4 regions of the Herbaspirillum sp. Her3 genome follow, and region 2 is predicted to be linked to each of the others. Evidence: predicted binding sites of a transcription regulator. Region 2 holds the regulator's gene; each other region holds the start of a gene.

Evidence for each region. Region 2 encodes sigma-54, which starts transcription at its own class of promoters, with help from an activator protein. Its sites were predicted from a motif close to TGGCANGNAANCTGCTTT; they were not measured.
Region 1: a site for sigma-54 is predicted at 2,256-2,273, ahead of ACVC5H_RS21630 (MSMEG_0572/Sll0783 family nitrogen starvation response protein). Genes of this name have one in related genera too.
Region 3: a site for sigma-54 is predicted at 1,634-1,651, ahead of ACVC5H_RS05805 (acetyl-CoA acetyltransferase). Genes of this name have one in related genera too.
Region 4: a site for sigma-54 is predicted at 2,292-2,309, ahead of ACVC5H_RS03750 (outer envelope protein). Genes of this name have one in related genera too.

Annotation. Positions count from the first base shown of each region.
Region 1 is NZ_CM176328.1:4,743,879-4,747,444, reverse strand. It holds gene ACVC5H_RS21640 (alginate lyase family protein) at 1-349, opposite strand, end outside; gene ACVC5H_RS21635 (aminotransferase-like domain-containing protein) at 512-1,906, opposite strand; gene ACVC5H_RS21630 (MSMEG_0572/Sll0783 family nitrogen starvation response protein) at 2,350-2,832, shown strand; gene ACVC5H_RS21625 (Nit6803 family nitrilase) at 2,849-3,566, shown strand, end outside.
Region 2 is NZ_CM176328.1:1,109,912-1,113,477, reverse strand. It holds gene lptA (lipopolysaccharide transport periplasmic protein LptA) at 1-549, shown strand, start outside; gene lptB (LPS export ABC transporter ATP-binding protein) at 552-1,295, shown strand; gene ACVC5H_RS05100 (RNA polymerase factor sigma-54) at 1,364-2,854, shown strand; gene hpf (ribosome hibernation-promoting factor, HPF/YfiA family) at 3,008-3,370, shown strand.
Region 3 is NZ_CM176328.1:1,277,398-1,280,963, forward strand. It holds gene ACVC5H_RS05800 (acyl-CoA synthetase) at 1-247, opposite strand, end outside; gene ACVC5H_RS05805 (acetyl-CoA acetyltransferase) at 372-1,553, opposite strand; gene ACVC5H_RS05810 (TRAP transporter substrate-binding protein) at 2,247-3,281, shown strand; gene ACVC5H_RS05815 (TRAP transporter large permease) at 3,355-3,566, shown strand, end outside.
Region 4 is NZ_CM176328.1:813,601-817,166, reverse strand. It holds gene ACVC5H_RS03755 (urate hydroxylase PuuD) at 1-986, opposite strand, end outside; gene ACVC5H_RS03750 (outer envelope protein) at 1,281-2,105, opposite strand; gene ACVC5H_RS03745 (ABC transporter substrate-binding protein) at 2,797-3,566, shown strand, end outside.

The sequences.
Region 1 (3,566 bases), 1.9 Mb from region 2:
TATCGTCTCCGCTGATGCTCCACCTCAATGCAAGCGCATAAGCTGCCGCCGCATCGTTAAATAAGCTGGCGTAATTTTCGCCATGTCCTTCACCATCCTTGCCTCGATAAACAATCTCAACAGGCCTGGGATTCCACGTCAGCGATGAATGGGGATTGGCGATCAGCAGGTTCCAGCTGTCAATCCAGGGTTTTTCCAGATGAGCCACATTCTTTTTCATACGCAGCAGATCGGACTGGCTGTGTAATGCACCCGGGTGATCGAAGGCACTCGCCGCCGTCGACATACAGCTCAGAGTAAGTGCCAACATCAGCGGAAATGGCGAAAAGCTATTTTTCATAAAGCGCATGATTGTTTCTCGGGCCTTGATCAGAACCGAGAATCTTCGCACACGCGCCTGACAACAATTTGACGGCTGAGTAGTCGTGCTGGACGGGGCGAAAATGCGGGTTGATTCACTGGCACACATCGCCAGACGTTCGGGGTAGCCAACTGCCGTCCCTATGAACGATCAAACCACAGCCGCCCTAACCAACGGCTGCTCCGCCAAGGTATCCCGCATCAACGTCAACGCATGCTGAATATCCCCCCGACTGGCAATCCCCCCAATACAAACACGCACAGCCTGCACCGGCGCAGTAGTCACCGCAAACGCATCCACCCCCACCACCGCCACCCCATTGGCCCGCATCTGCGCTGAAAACGTACTGGCCTGCCATCCCCCCGGCAGTTTCACCCACAAATGAAAAGCCTCCGGTTCCGAGGCATACCCATGTTCAGGCAAGATACGCGCCGCTATCTTCTGCCGCGCCATCGACTCCTTGCGGATATTGGCCAGCGCCAGATCCGCCACGCCATCGCGTATCCAATAAGTCGCCAGGGTCGAGGTAATCGGTGAAGCCATCACCGTAGTCGCACGCAGTGCCGCCGTCAGGCGCGCCGCCGAGGCGGCATCAGGCGCCACCATATAGGCAATCCGCAAACCGGCCCCCACGGTCTTGGCCAGCCCGGTGACGTAGTAGGTCAGTTCGCTCCCCATGCTGGCAATGGCCGGCGGCGCGACACGCGGCAGGAAGCCATAGGCATCATCCTCGATGATGGCCACTTCATAGTGACGGGCGATTTCCACCAGCGCCTGACGGCGCGATGCCGAAGTCGTGCACGTCGTCGGATTGAGCAGGGTGGGATTGCAATACAGCGCTTTCGGCGCATATTGCGCACAGGCCCCGGCAAAGGCCACCGCATCGATGCCCTCATTGTCCATCGGCAAGCCGACCAGCTTGATGTTGAGATGCCCGGCCAGGGCGCGCAGGCCGGGGTAGGTCACGTCCTCGCAACAGAGCACCCCGCCCGGGCCGACCAGCATGGTCAGGATGGCCAGCAGCGCACATTGCGCCCCCGGCGTCACCAGCACCCGTTCCGGTTCCACCACCAGCCCGCGCCGGCGCAGCCATAGCGCACCGGCTTCGCGATCCTCGGGCGAACCACCGAAATCCTGATAACGCATCAGGTCGCGCAGGCGTGCATTGACCTTGTTCCAGCCCGACTGCATCAACTCCATCAGCTCCGGCGACTCCGGCTCGGGCGGCATGTTCATCGACATGTCGACGTTGGGCCGGCCCTCGGTCACGCGCGGGATGCGCGGGCGGCGCTTGCCACAGACAAAGGTGCCGCGTCCCACCACCGAATCCACCAGTCCGCGCCGATGCGCTTCCGTATAGGCGCGCGCGACCGTGGTGAAGTCCAGGTCCAGTACCTCGGCCAGCTTGCGCTGCGGCGGTAGCCGCTGCTCGGGCTGCAGGTGGCCCGTGGCGACGTCCTCGGCGATCGCATTGGCGATGGCCAGATAAAGCGGACCGCTACCTTTCTTCAATTTGGGAACCCACATGGCGCTGTTCTTGGTCATGGCAACTTCCTTGTTTCCTGACTTCAATATTGACTGCATCGACTGGTTAGATTGAATGCAATTTGCATTCCATCCAATCTCTGCCGTGCAGGTACAAAAGTGCACCGTCTTGCATCATCCGCGCGCAGCGCTCTGCACCATCTCAAGACGCGCCGCAACGCCAGGGTGCACAAGGGTTTGCGTGATGCCGTCCGATTGTATGGAGCGATTGAATGGATTGCTTCATATGGCCCAAAAACCATGCTGCAAGCGACGATTCGGCAAGCCGCGCAGATGCTGGATTCCATTCTGCGAAGGGAGGATTGACGGGATTTTTATGCAGTCAATTCGCACATTGACGGGGTGCTGGTGGCATGCCTGATGCATTCAATGCCAGCGTCGCGGCGAGGTCGCCGGACCACTTCCCCAAGTGCAGACCAACAGCAATCGAGAGGAGTATCACCATGCCCGCAGTCACCAAAGCAGCCCACGCCCCCGGCGATTTCCTGGTGGATTATGAAGAGAAGGTGTTCGAAGACGTCAAAGCCCAGCCGGGAGAAAAAGCGCTGGTGACCTTTCATACGGTGGCCTTCGAAGGCTCGATCGGTTTCGTCAACCTGCTGCAGGCAACCCGCTTGAAGCGCAAGGGTTTCGAGACCTCCATCCTGCTCTATGGTCCCGGCGTGACGCTGGGCGTGCAGCGCGGTTTCCCCACGCTGGGTGACGAAGCCTTCCCCGGTCACCAGAACTTCAACAAGCAGATCGTCAAGTTCATGGAAGAGGGCGGCAAGGTCTACGCCTGCCGCTTCGCCCTGCAGGCGCTGTACGGCCACGGTGAGCCCTCGCTGATCCCGGGCATCCGCCCCATCAATCCGCTGGACGTGCTCGACCTGGTGCTGCTGCATCGTCGCGACAATGCCTTCATCCTCGACACCTGGACCCTGTAATGGAAAGGGGCGGCGCATGAGCATCCACAAGAGAACGGTACGGGCGGCGGCGGTGCAGATCGCGCCCGACCTCGACAGCGAACTCGGTACCGTGGCCAAGGTATGCCAGGCCATTGCCGACGCTGCCAGACAAGGCGCGCAACTGGTGGTGTTTCCGGAAACCTTCGTTCCTTACTATCCGTACTTCTCCTTCGTGCGGCCGCCCTTTGCGTCAGGTCCGGAACACCTGCTGCTCTACGAGCGTGCGGTGACGGTGCCCGGCCCCGTGACCCAGGCAGTATCAGAAGCGGCACGCGCGCATGGCACGGTGGTGGTGCTGGGCGTCAACGAACGCGACCATGGCACGCTCTACAACACGCAGCTGGTCTTCGATGCCGACGGCGAGCTGGTGCTGAAACGCCGCAAGATCACGCCGACCTATCACGAGCGCATGATCTGGGGGCAGGGCGATGCCAGCGGCCTGAAGGTGGTGCCTACCGCCGTGGGGCGCCTGGGGGCGCTGGCCTGCTGGGAACACTACAACCCGCTGGCGCGCTACAGCCTCATGGCCCAGCACGAAGAAATCCATTGCGCCCAGTTCCCCGGTTCCATGGTGGGGCAGATCTTCGCTGACCAGATGGAGGTCACCATCCGCCATCACGCACTGGAGTCGGGTTGCTTCGTCATCAATGCAACCGGCTGGCTGACCGATGAACAGATCGCCGCCATCGAGCCCGATCCCAAGGCGCAGAAGG
Region 2 (3,566 bases):
ACCAAGCCCACCAACATCGAGGCAGACCAGATGGTCTATGACGACGTGCGCCAGGTGAAGACCTTCACCGGCAACGTGGTCATGACCCGCGGCACTCTCATCATCAAGGCCGGCCGGGTGGTATTGACGACCGATCAGTACGGTTATGAAAACGCCGTGTTGTACGCCGCGCCCGGTGCGCTGGCCAACTTCCGCCAGAAGCGCGATGGCGGTCCCAACCTGTGGATCGAAGGACAGGCCGAGCGCATCGAGTATTCGGAGCAGACCGAAGTCTCCAAGCTGTTCCAGCGCGCCCACATCCAGCGCATGGATGGCGACCGCATCACCGATGAAGTCAACGGCGAGTTCATTTCCTATGACAGCCGCGCCGAGTTCTATTCGGTCAACAACACCGCCAGCGGCGAGAGCAAGCCCGGCGCAGGCCGCATCACGGCCGTGATCCAGCCCAAGAATCCGCCGCCGGATGGCAGCGCCGTGCCGGCCCAGCCGGCCGCCAAGACCACGCCGGCGCAGCCTGCACCGCGTCGCCAGACCGGAAAGGACCAGTAACGATGACCGCCAGCTCGCTGGTCGTTCGCGGCCTGAAGAAAAGTTATGGCGCGCGCCAGGTGGTGCGCGACGTCTCGATGGAAGTGCGCAGCGGTGAAGTGGTCGGACTGCTCGGCCCCAATGGTGCCGGCAAGACCACCTCGTTCTACATGATCGTGGGCCTGGTGCCTTCCGATGGCGGCGAGATCGCGCTGGACGACACCGCCATTTCACGCATGCCCATCCACAAGCGTGCCACCATGGGCTTGTCCTATCTGCCGCAGGAAGCCTCGGTGTTCCGCAAGCTGACGGTGGAAGACAATATCCGCGCGGTGCTGGAACTGCGCCGTGAAGAAGGCAAGCCGCTCTCGCGCGATGAAGTCGAGGGCCGCCTCAACAACCTGCTGCATGAACTGCAGATCGAGAAGCTGCGCGAGAGCCAGGCCTTGTCGCTCTCCGGCGGTGAGCGCCGCCGCGTGGAAATCGCCCGCGCACTGGCCACCGATCCGCGCTTCGTGCTGCTCGATGAACCCTTTGCCGGTATCGACCCGATTGCCGTGATCGAGATTCAGCGCATCGTGCGCTTCCTGAAGGAACGCGGCATCGGCGTGCTCATCACCGACCACAACGTGCGCGAGACGCTGGGCATCTGCGACCGCGCCTACATCATCAACCAGGGCACGGTGCTGGCCAGCGGCAGTCCGGAAGAGATCATCGCCAACGAATCGGTGCGCCGCGTGTATCTGGGCGAACACTTCCGCATGTAAGCAGGTCAACCTACTGACGCAACGACAGGCAGTGCAACCAGCGGACCACGCCGCTTCCAGAAAGACAGATGAAACAGTCTCTCCAGTTACGTACCTCGCAGCACCTCGCATTGACGCCGCAACTGCAGCAGTCGATCAGACTGTTGCAGCTGTCGACGCTGGAACTGCACCAGGAACTGGAACAGATCCTCTCGGACAATCCCTTGCTGGAGCGCCTCGACGATGCGCTCGACAATTCGGTGCGCCTGCTGGCCGATGGCGCCGTCTCCAGCTCTCCCTCCAGCGGCGTGGCGGATACCTCGGGCGAAGGCAGCGCCGAACCGGCGCCGGCCGCCGCCGATGGCGATTCCAGTTTTGACTACCAGGACAACAATCCCGACAACGGCGTCACCGGTGACGCCGACTGGAGCTTCGACGACGTGGCCCGCAGCGGCAAGTCGCCCGACGACGACGACGCCCGCCCGCAACTCGAAGCCCATGAACTGACCCTGCGCGAGCACCTGCTGGAACAGATCCGCGTGACCGCACGCACCCAGCGCGACCGCGCCCTGCTGGAGCTGCTCACCGATGCGCTCGACGAGAGCGGCTATCTCGAAGAGCCCCTGGAAGACATCCTCGCGCGCCTGCCCGAAGAACTGGGCATCGACATGGAAGAGCTGTCGATTTCCCTGAAGCTGCTGCAGAGCCTGGACCCGGCCGGCGTCGGTGCGCGCAGTGCCGGTGAATGCCTGGCCCTGCAGATCCGGCGCCTGCCCAAGATCCCCTTCGTCACGCGCAAGCTGGCGCTGCGCATCGTGGAAGATTACCTGCCGCTGTTCGCCCAGCGCGACTTCAACAAGATCAAGAAAGCCCTCGATTGCGATGACGAAGACCTGCGCGAAGCCCAGGCCGTGATCCGCCAGTGCCGTCCGCATCCGGGCGCCGATTTCGCGCGCGATGCCTCGGACTATGTGGTGCCGGACGTGATTGTCAAACAAACAAAGAACGGCTGGCAGGTCATGCTCAACCATGAGGTCATGCCCAAGCTGCGTGTCAATGCGATGTATGCCAGTGCGCTGAAGCAGGCCAAGGGGGAGGGATCGCTGTCGTCGCAGCTGCAGGAAGCCAAGTGGCTCATCAAGAATATGCGGCAGCGTTTCGACACGATTTTGCGAGTCGCACAGGCTATTGTGGAGCGTCAAAGAAACTTCTTTTCACATGGGGCAGTGGCCATGCGACCCCTTGTGCTGCGTGAAATTGCTGATACACTGGGTCTACACGAGAGCACCATCTCTCGCGTGACAACTCAAAAATACATGCTCACGCCGCACGGCATGTTTGAGTTGAAGTACTTCTTCGGTAGCCACGTCGCGACTGAAACCGGAGGCGAAGCCTCCTCCACCGCGATACGGGCGCTGATCAAACAGTTGATAGGAGCCGAGAACCCGCAGACCCCATTATCCGATAGCAAGATTGCGGATATGCTGGCAGAACAAGGCATGGTGGTCGCGCGACGCACAGTCGCCAAATACCGCGAAGTGTTGAAGATTCCGCCGGTCAATCTCCGCAAGTCCCTCTGAGTTTTTCCTCAGTTTTTCTGCAGTACCGTTGCTGTGTTCCGGCAAGCATCTCGCTGATGCCCATGCCATCCGACACGAAGACCGTGCCCGTGGTACAGCTGCAGCAAGGATAGCTTGAACGAACCTCCAGTGACTTCACGATAGGAGTCTTGTATGAATCTGACCATCAGTGGACACCACCTCGAACTGACCCCCGCCATCCGGGAATACGTGCAAAGCAAGCTCTCGCGTATCAAGCGCCATTTCGACAACGTGATCGACGTCAGCGTGATCCTGAGCGTAGATAAACTCACAGAAAAGGAAAAGCGCCAAAAAGCGGAAATCAACGTCCACATCAAGGGGAAGGATCTACATGCAGAAAGCATTGCGCACGACCTCTATGCTGCCATTGACACGCTGATCGACAAGCTCGATCGCCAGGTCATCAAGCACAAGGACAAGTTGCAGGAACATCACTCCATGGCCAAGCGCCTGCCGGATGAAGCGCCGGCCGATGCGGTGGCCGGAGCGGCATAAGCCAAGGACACCATCGGCAAGCTGCCTCGCAGCCCACAGGGCTGCTGAGAACGCCAGCCGAATCTCATGAGGAAGGGGCGCGCAAGCGCCCTTTTTCATTGGTCGCGCTGTCAAGCGGCGACGCCTGTGGAAAAGATATAAAAGATAATCGCAGGCAACTTTTCCACAGCCACTGCCCCCCTGCAGCGAGCACTGA
Region 3 (3,566 bases), 170 kb from region 2:
CAGCCCAGGCACTCTCGAAGATCTGCTGGTTGTTGCGCGAGTGGACCAGCATCTTGTCGCCCTTCTTCACGCCGCGTTGGGTGAGGGCATGTGCCAGGGCATCCACGCGCGTGTTGATCTCGCGCCAGGAAATGATGCGGTCGCTGCCATCGGCCTGGCCCTGTGCCAGGATCAGCCCCGGCTCGTCCGGAAAGCGGCGCGCCACGTCCGACAGCAGGCGGCCCAGGTTCATGACTTTGCTCAACATGTCTCACTCGTCCCGATTTTTATGGAAACGGGCGTGTTGCCGTTTCCTGTTTTTTTACACATCGCTTCATGTCGCGCGCCGTCTGCCAGCGACAGGACGGCGCGCCAGGGCGGAATCCGCTCTTTTAGTTCACACGCTCCAAAATGCTCACATAGTTGGCCACGCCCGCGCCGCCCATGTTGAATACGCCTGCGTAGCGCGCATTGGCGATCTGCATGTCGCCCGCATCGTGGGCCGCCTGCATGGCCGCCATCACGTGCATCGATACGCCGGTGGCCCCGACCGGATGGCCCTTGGACTTCAGACCGCCGGAAGGATTGACGGGCAGCTTGCCATCCTTGGCAGTGATGCCTTCAGCGATCACGCGCGCACCCTGGCCGTGCGGGGCCAGGCCCATGGCTTCGTATTCCAGCAGCTCGGCCACGGTGAAGCAGTCGTGGGTTTCCACCAGCGAGAGATCGTCCAGGCTCAGAGTGGCCTGGTCCAGGGCCTTCTTCCAGGCCAGCTCGGCGGCTTCGAAGCGGGTCGGATCGCGGCGCGACAGCGGCAGGAAATCATTGACCTGCACCGCCGCACGGAACTGCACCGCACGCGGCATGGAGCGGGCCGCCTCGGCCGCGCTGATGACCACCGCCGCTGCGCCGTCCGAGATGAGCGAGCAGTCGGTGCGCTTGAGCGGACCGGCCACATACGGATTCTTGTCGGAGACGTTACGGCAGAACTCGTAGCCAAAATCCTTGCGCATGTGCGCATAGGGATTGGTCATGCCGTTCTTGTGATTCTTGGCCGCGATCATCGCCAGCGCATCGGACTGGTCGCCGAAGCGATCGAAGTAGCTCTGCGCGATCTTGCCGAAGACACCCGCAAAGCCGCCCGGGATGCCCGCTTCTTCCTTCGCATAACAAGCCTTGAGCAGCACCTCGCCCACTTGCGCGGTGGCCAGTTCGGTCATCTTCTCGAAGCCGATCACCAGCACGTGTTGCGATTGCCCGGCCTTGATCGCCTGCAGGCCCGAATGGATCGCCGCCGATCCGGTAGCGCAGGCATTCTCCAGCCGTGTCGCGGGTTTGAAGCGCAGCTGGGGCAGGCTGTTCATGACCAGTGAGGAAGGAAAGTCCTGGTACAGGAAGCCGGCATTGAAGGTGCCGAAGTGGATCGAATCGATGTCTTCCGGTTGCAGCCCGGCATGTGCGATGGCGGCCTTGGCGACCTGGCCGATCAGCATTTCCGGATCGATGCCGTCGAGCTTGCCGAATTGGGAATGGTGCCAGCCGGTGATGCAGGGTGAGGATGCAGAAACAGTCATGGTGTGTCCTTGTGTCCTTTTAAGACGAGGTAGATGGAGTGCGGCTGCTGGTGCAGTTTCTCCGTTTCACACAAGGGCAATATGCAAATTCGATGCCACGCACAGACACTCTGTCCGACGACCTCATGAAGGTAGTCGCGCGGGTCCCTGCCTGGGCATCGGCCTGCATCTTGCCCGTCTCCTGAGAGGGCCGGCGCCAATCCGCGCCGGGTCTCGCTTTGTTGTTGATGTTGATGCGTGCTGATGTGTGCGGCGGGCGGTCTCGATCCTTCCCGGCATGCAGGAAAGGGCCTGATGACGCCACCGACTTCATGAAGATAGCACGTACTTTACGTTAACGTAAATCATCACGCCAAAGCAGCCGATGTTGCCTGCAGGCAGCGTGCACAGGTGTCGATCCCTGCGACAGTCCATGCGACAGGTGTCGCAGGCCCGACGCTTGTAAATAAATGCTGGTCACCGTGATTGCGTGCTTGTACTGTGCCGCCCTTATCGCAGAGAATACAGGCGCAGTGCGGATGAGGAGGAGGGAGGCGGTCATGCCGCAGGGATGCCTGGCATCCAACTTGCTCTCTCGACGCACAAGGCAGTGTTGACAACCCGGTACAGGGAGCTGCACGCCCGATCCAGCAGCCCAGCTTGCGCCGGATTCAGCAAAACCAACTATAAGCAGACAAACAGGAGACAAGACAGATGGAACAATCCACTGGGAAGTTCACGCGCCGCCATTTTCTGAAGACGGCCTCGGTGGCCTCGGCCGCTGCTGCTACCGGCCTGGTATCAACGTCGGCCCATGCGGCCGAGTTCACCTTCAAGTACGCCAACAACCTGCCGGTCACCCATCCGATGAATGCGCGCGCCAAGGAAATGGCCGCCGCCATCGCGGAACAATCCAAGGGCCGCATCGAGCTGCAGCTCTATCCCAACAACCAGCTGGGTACGGACACCGACATGCTCTCGCAGGTGCGGGCCGGCGCGATTGATTTCTTCACGCTCTCGCCGCTGATCCTGGGCACCCTGGTGCCGTCGGCGCAGATTTCCGGCATCGGCTTTGCCTTCAAGGATTACAGCCAGGTCTGGGCGGCCATGGATGGCGAACTCGGCGCCCACGTGCGCAAGCAGATCGAAGCCAAGTCCACCCTGTTCGCCTTCGACAAGATCTGGGACAACGGCTATCGCCAGATCACCAACAGCACCAAGCCCATCAAGGCTGCCGACGACCTCAAGGGCATGAAGCTGCGGGTGCCGCCCAGCCCCTTGTGGACCTCGATGTTCAAGGCCTTCGATGCAGCGCCGACCTCGATCAACTTCGCCGAAGTCTATTCGGCCCTGCAGACCAGGATCGTCGAAGGCCAGGAAAACCCCATGGCCATCATCTCCACCGCCAAGCTCTACGAGGTGCAGAAATACTGTTCCATCACCAACCACATGTGGGATGGCTTCTGGTTCCTGGGCAACAAGAAATCCTTCGAGCGCCTGCCCAAGGACCTGCAGGACCTGATGGCGCGCATCATCAATGAGGCCGGCATGAACCAGCGCGCCGACGTGCGCAAGCTCAACGATTCGCTGGTCGATGAAATGAAGGGCCGTGGACTGGCCTTCAACAATGCCGATGCCGAATCCTTCCGCGCCAAGCTGCGCGCGGCCGGCTTCTATGCCGAGTGGAAGAAGAAGTTCGGGGACGAGCCCTGGGCGCTGCTGGAGAAGTACACCGGCAAGCTGGCCTGAGCGGTCCGTGGGTGGGAGAGGTGACTCTCCCACCTGACTTCAATTTCGCTGGAGCCTGACGATGGAAGCTGCAATGACTTACCGCGCCCCGGCCCGCATGAACCCGGCTGCGCGCGCGCTGGTCACCCTGAACCGCATGGTGATGCACGTGGTCGGCGCCGTGGCGGCGGCCCTGGTGCTGGCCGAAACCGTGGTGCTGCTGACCGGCGTGATCTATCGCTACGCCTTGCATGATCCGCTGGTGTGGTCCGATGAACTGGCCTCGATTCTCTTTATCTGGCTCTC
Region 4 (3,566 bases), 300 kb from region 2:
TCAGCAACAGGAGCAGGAGCAGCCGCAGAAGAAGCAGGAGCAGGAGCAGAAGCAACAACCGGCTTGGCCTGCATGGCAGGACTCATCCAAACAATCACCGCCAGCAACAAGCCCACAGCAATCCCCGGATACCACCAGTTGTAGACCCCCTTGTGCCGCAACACAAAGAACTGCCGGATCAATGCCCCCGCCGCCATGATGCACAAGAGCACCACCCAGTTATGCGGCGCCGAGTAAGTCATGCTGTAGTGATTGGACAGCATCGCAAACAACACTGGCAAGGTGAAGTAAGTATTGTGCACACTACGCTGCTTGCCCCGCTTCCCATGAATCGGATCCGGCGCCTGCCCCGCCCGCATCGACGCCACCATCTTGCGCTGCCCCGGAATGATCCACACCAGCACGTTCGCGCTCATGATCGTCGCCAGCGACGCCCCGCTGATGAGGAAAGCCGCCCGCCCCGAGAACAGATGGCAAGCCGCCCACACCGACACGATCACCTGCAGCCCCACCAGCAGATTGACCAGCCGGTCCGCCCCCGGCCGATCCCCGATGGTGCTGCAGATCGCGTCGTAGATCAGCCAGTTGAACACCAGGAACGCAATGGCCGTGCCGCCCGCCATCGAGGCCGACATGTCGAACACGTTGCGGTCCACCAAAAACACGTTCGCATTGAACAGATACAACAAGGAGAACAGCGCAAAGCCCGACAGCCAGGTGCTGTAAGACTCCCAATAAAACCAGTGCAGATGCTCCGGCAAGACCTTCGGCGCCAGCAGGTACTTCTGCGGATTGTAGAAACCGCCCCCATGCACCGCCCACAACTCGCCCCCGACCCCCTTCTCCTTCAACTCGGGATCCGTCGGCGCCACCAGACTGTTGTCCAGCCAGACGAAATAAAACGAAGAACCGATCCAGGCAATCGCCGTGATCACGTGCAGCCAGCGCAGCAGCAAGTTCAGCCAGTCAAGTAGGTATGCTTCCATGATGCTCCGCTCTCAAATCCCGATGGATGGGCCAAGGCCGCCACGCGGCCGCCCCGTCCCGTTCAAAACCAGCCATTAAATCTCAACACCGCCGCTGCCATATGTCGCAAATCCAATAGCACACATATGCCAACAACCATATCAAACCAGCCCCTGCCAACTCCCGACAGTGTAGCCATTTCCCATCCCGCCCATGCAGCCTGACCGCTGCCGCGTCGAGCGCGCAATAAAAATGCCGGATCCGAAGACCCGGCATCGCCACAACGCTGCAAGCAGCCGGATCGAACCGACCGATCAGAAGTGGTACTCGGCGCGCACCATCGGGGTCTTGGCCAGCGAACCCGGAACGTTGCTCGGGTTGCCGAACTTGTTGCGCCAGTATTGATATTCCAGACCCACGCGGAAGGTGTTCTTGCCCAGGCCCAGCGGCGTGCCGACGTCATACATGATCTGGCCGTCGAAGTTCAGTTCGGGCGCAGTCGGGCCACCGAACTCGTTCTTGCCCTTCGATGCGATGTAGTTCGTGTAGCCTTCGAAAGCCCAGCCGCTCGAGCCCAGCGGGATACCCCAGGACAAGTTCAGCATCGGGTGGGTGTCATAGGTGTAGCGGCTGGAAACACCGATGGGCTGATTGCTTTCGAACAGCGCCAGCACGCTCACGTTCAGGAAACCAGGCACGTCCATCATCAAGGTCGGACCGACCACCCACATGCGCTTCTTGGAAGCGTAGCTGTTGTCGTTCTTGGTATTCCAGTCAAAGCCCAGGGTCAGGCCAACGCCACGCGCCGGGCCGAAGGACAGGTCCTTGCCGCTGATCTTGCCGATATCCAGGGTGTTGCGGTAGACGATGTAGGCTTCCTGCGCATTGTCATCCTTGCTGTTGGACATCAGCAAGTCCACGTTCAGGAAGTTGGTGCCGTACTTGTAACCGCTGGCATGCGTGAAGTTGATGATGCTCTTGGCGATGTCCTGCGAGTTGTAGGGCTCGGCAAACTTCGTACCGTAACGGTAGCCGATCGAATTGTCCGACCAGTCAGCTGCCTGCGCCGACATGCTGCCTGCGGCCGAAGCGACCACGGCTGCCATCATCCAGTACTTCCCCTTGATACCCTTCTTCATAAGTTTCTCCCTGTGTTGCATGTCTAAAAAATGGCGATTGAATCGGAGCCCGATTCGCATCCTGCGGCGCCTTGCACTCTCCCCGCCACAGCATGAAAATCAGCACCCCTCGTATGCTTGCCCTTGTCAAATAAGGTCTGGCAAATTGCAGACAGCGCTGCCGACACCCGCACCGACGGCAGCGTTTACGCAAAGCCCGTGCCAGCCCCTCGGCCCGACGTTCATCCCTGCCATAAAGCGAGCCGACATCCCCACAATCGACCGCACGCCACGCACGCAGGGGCGCAATCCTAGCCGAGCCGGGGCGGTTTCCCAAGCCCCTGCACCAGGCCCGGCAAGATGATTGCTCGCATTGTTGACAATCCTTTCTGCCATATTCGTTACAACAAAGATCCCCAGAAGGCAGGCTGCACCTGCCTTACAGACCTGTAAGCCAATTTTTTTTAGTGCATTTTTTTCTACTTAGGTGCAGGCAAGCACCAAATTGTCGCAAATGAATTTTTTGATTGTCGACAAAAAATACCACGCCTGTCGATCATCACGAGGACAGCTTGCTGACTGCATTGGCCTGCTGCAACCGCGAGCAGCCGGGGGACACACAGCGCGCGCCGGTGCTGCGGATGCTTGGCACATTAAATGCTATTGAAGCTCCGGGATCTCACATTCAAACGAACAGAGAAGGAAGTCCACCGTGCATTCCAGCAAGTTCTTCAAATTCGGCATCAGCCTTCTGCTCAGCGCCAGCTGCTCGCTCGCCCTGGCGCAGGAAACCAGGATCAAATTTCAGCTGGACTGGCGCTTCGAAGGCCCGGCCGCGCTCTTCCTCGTCGCCAAGTCCAAGGGTTACTTCGCGCAGGAAAAACTGGATGTCACCATCGACGCCGGCAACGGCTCGGGCAACGCCGTCAATCGCGTGGCCTCGGGCACCTATGACATGGGCTTTGCCGACATGGCCGCCCTGATGGAATTCACCGCCAACAATCCCGACGCACCGGGCAAGCCGGTAGCGGTGATGATGGTCTACAACGACACCCCGGCCGCAGTGTTCTCGCTCAAGAAATCCGGTATCAAGAAGCCCGCCGACCTGGCCGGCAAGAAACTGGGTGCACCGGTGTTCGATGCCGGCCGCCGCGCCTATCCGATCTTTGCCAAGGCCAATGGCCTGGACGCCTCCAAGGCACAGTGGACCAGCATGGACCCGCCGCTGCGCGAAACCATGCTGGCGCGCGGCGATGTCGATGCCATCACCGGCTTCTATTTCACTTCGCTGCTGAACCTCAATGCGCGCGGCATCAAGGATGAAGACATCAACGTAATGATGTACCCGGACTATGGTGTGCGCCTCTACGGCAATACCATCATCGCCTCCGAAACCATGGTCAAGAACAAGCCGGAAGCCATCAAGGGCTTCCTGCGCGCCTTCGCCAAGGCCAGCCGCGACGTGATGGCCAATCCGGAAGC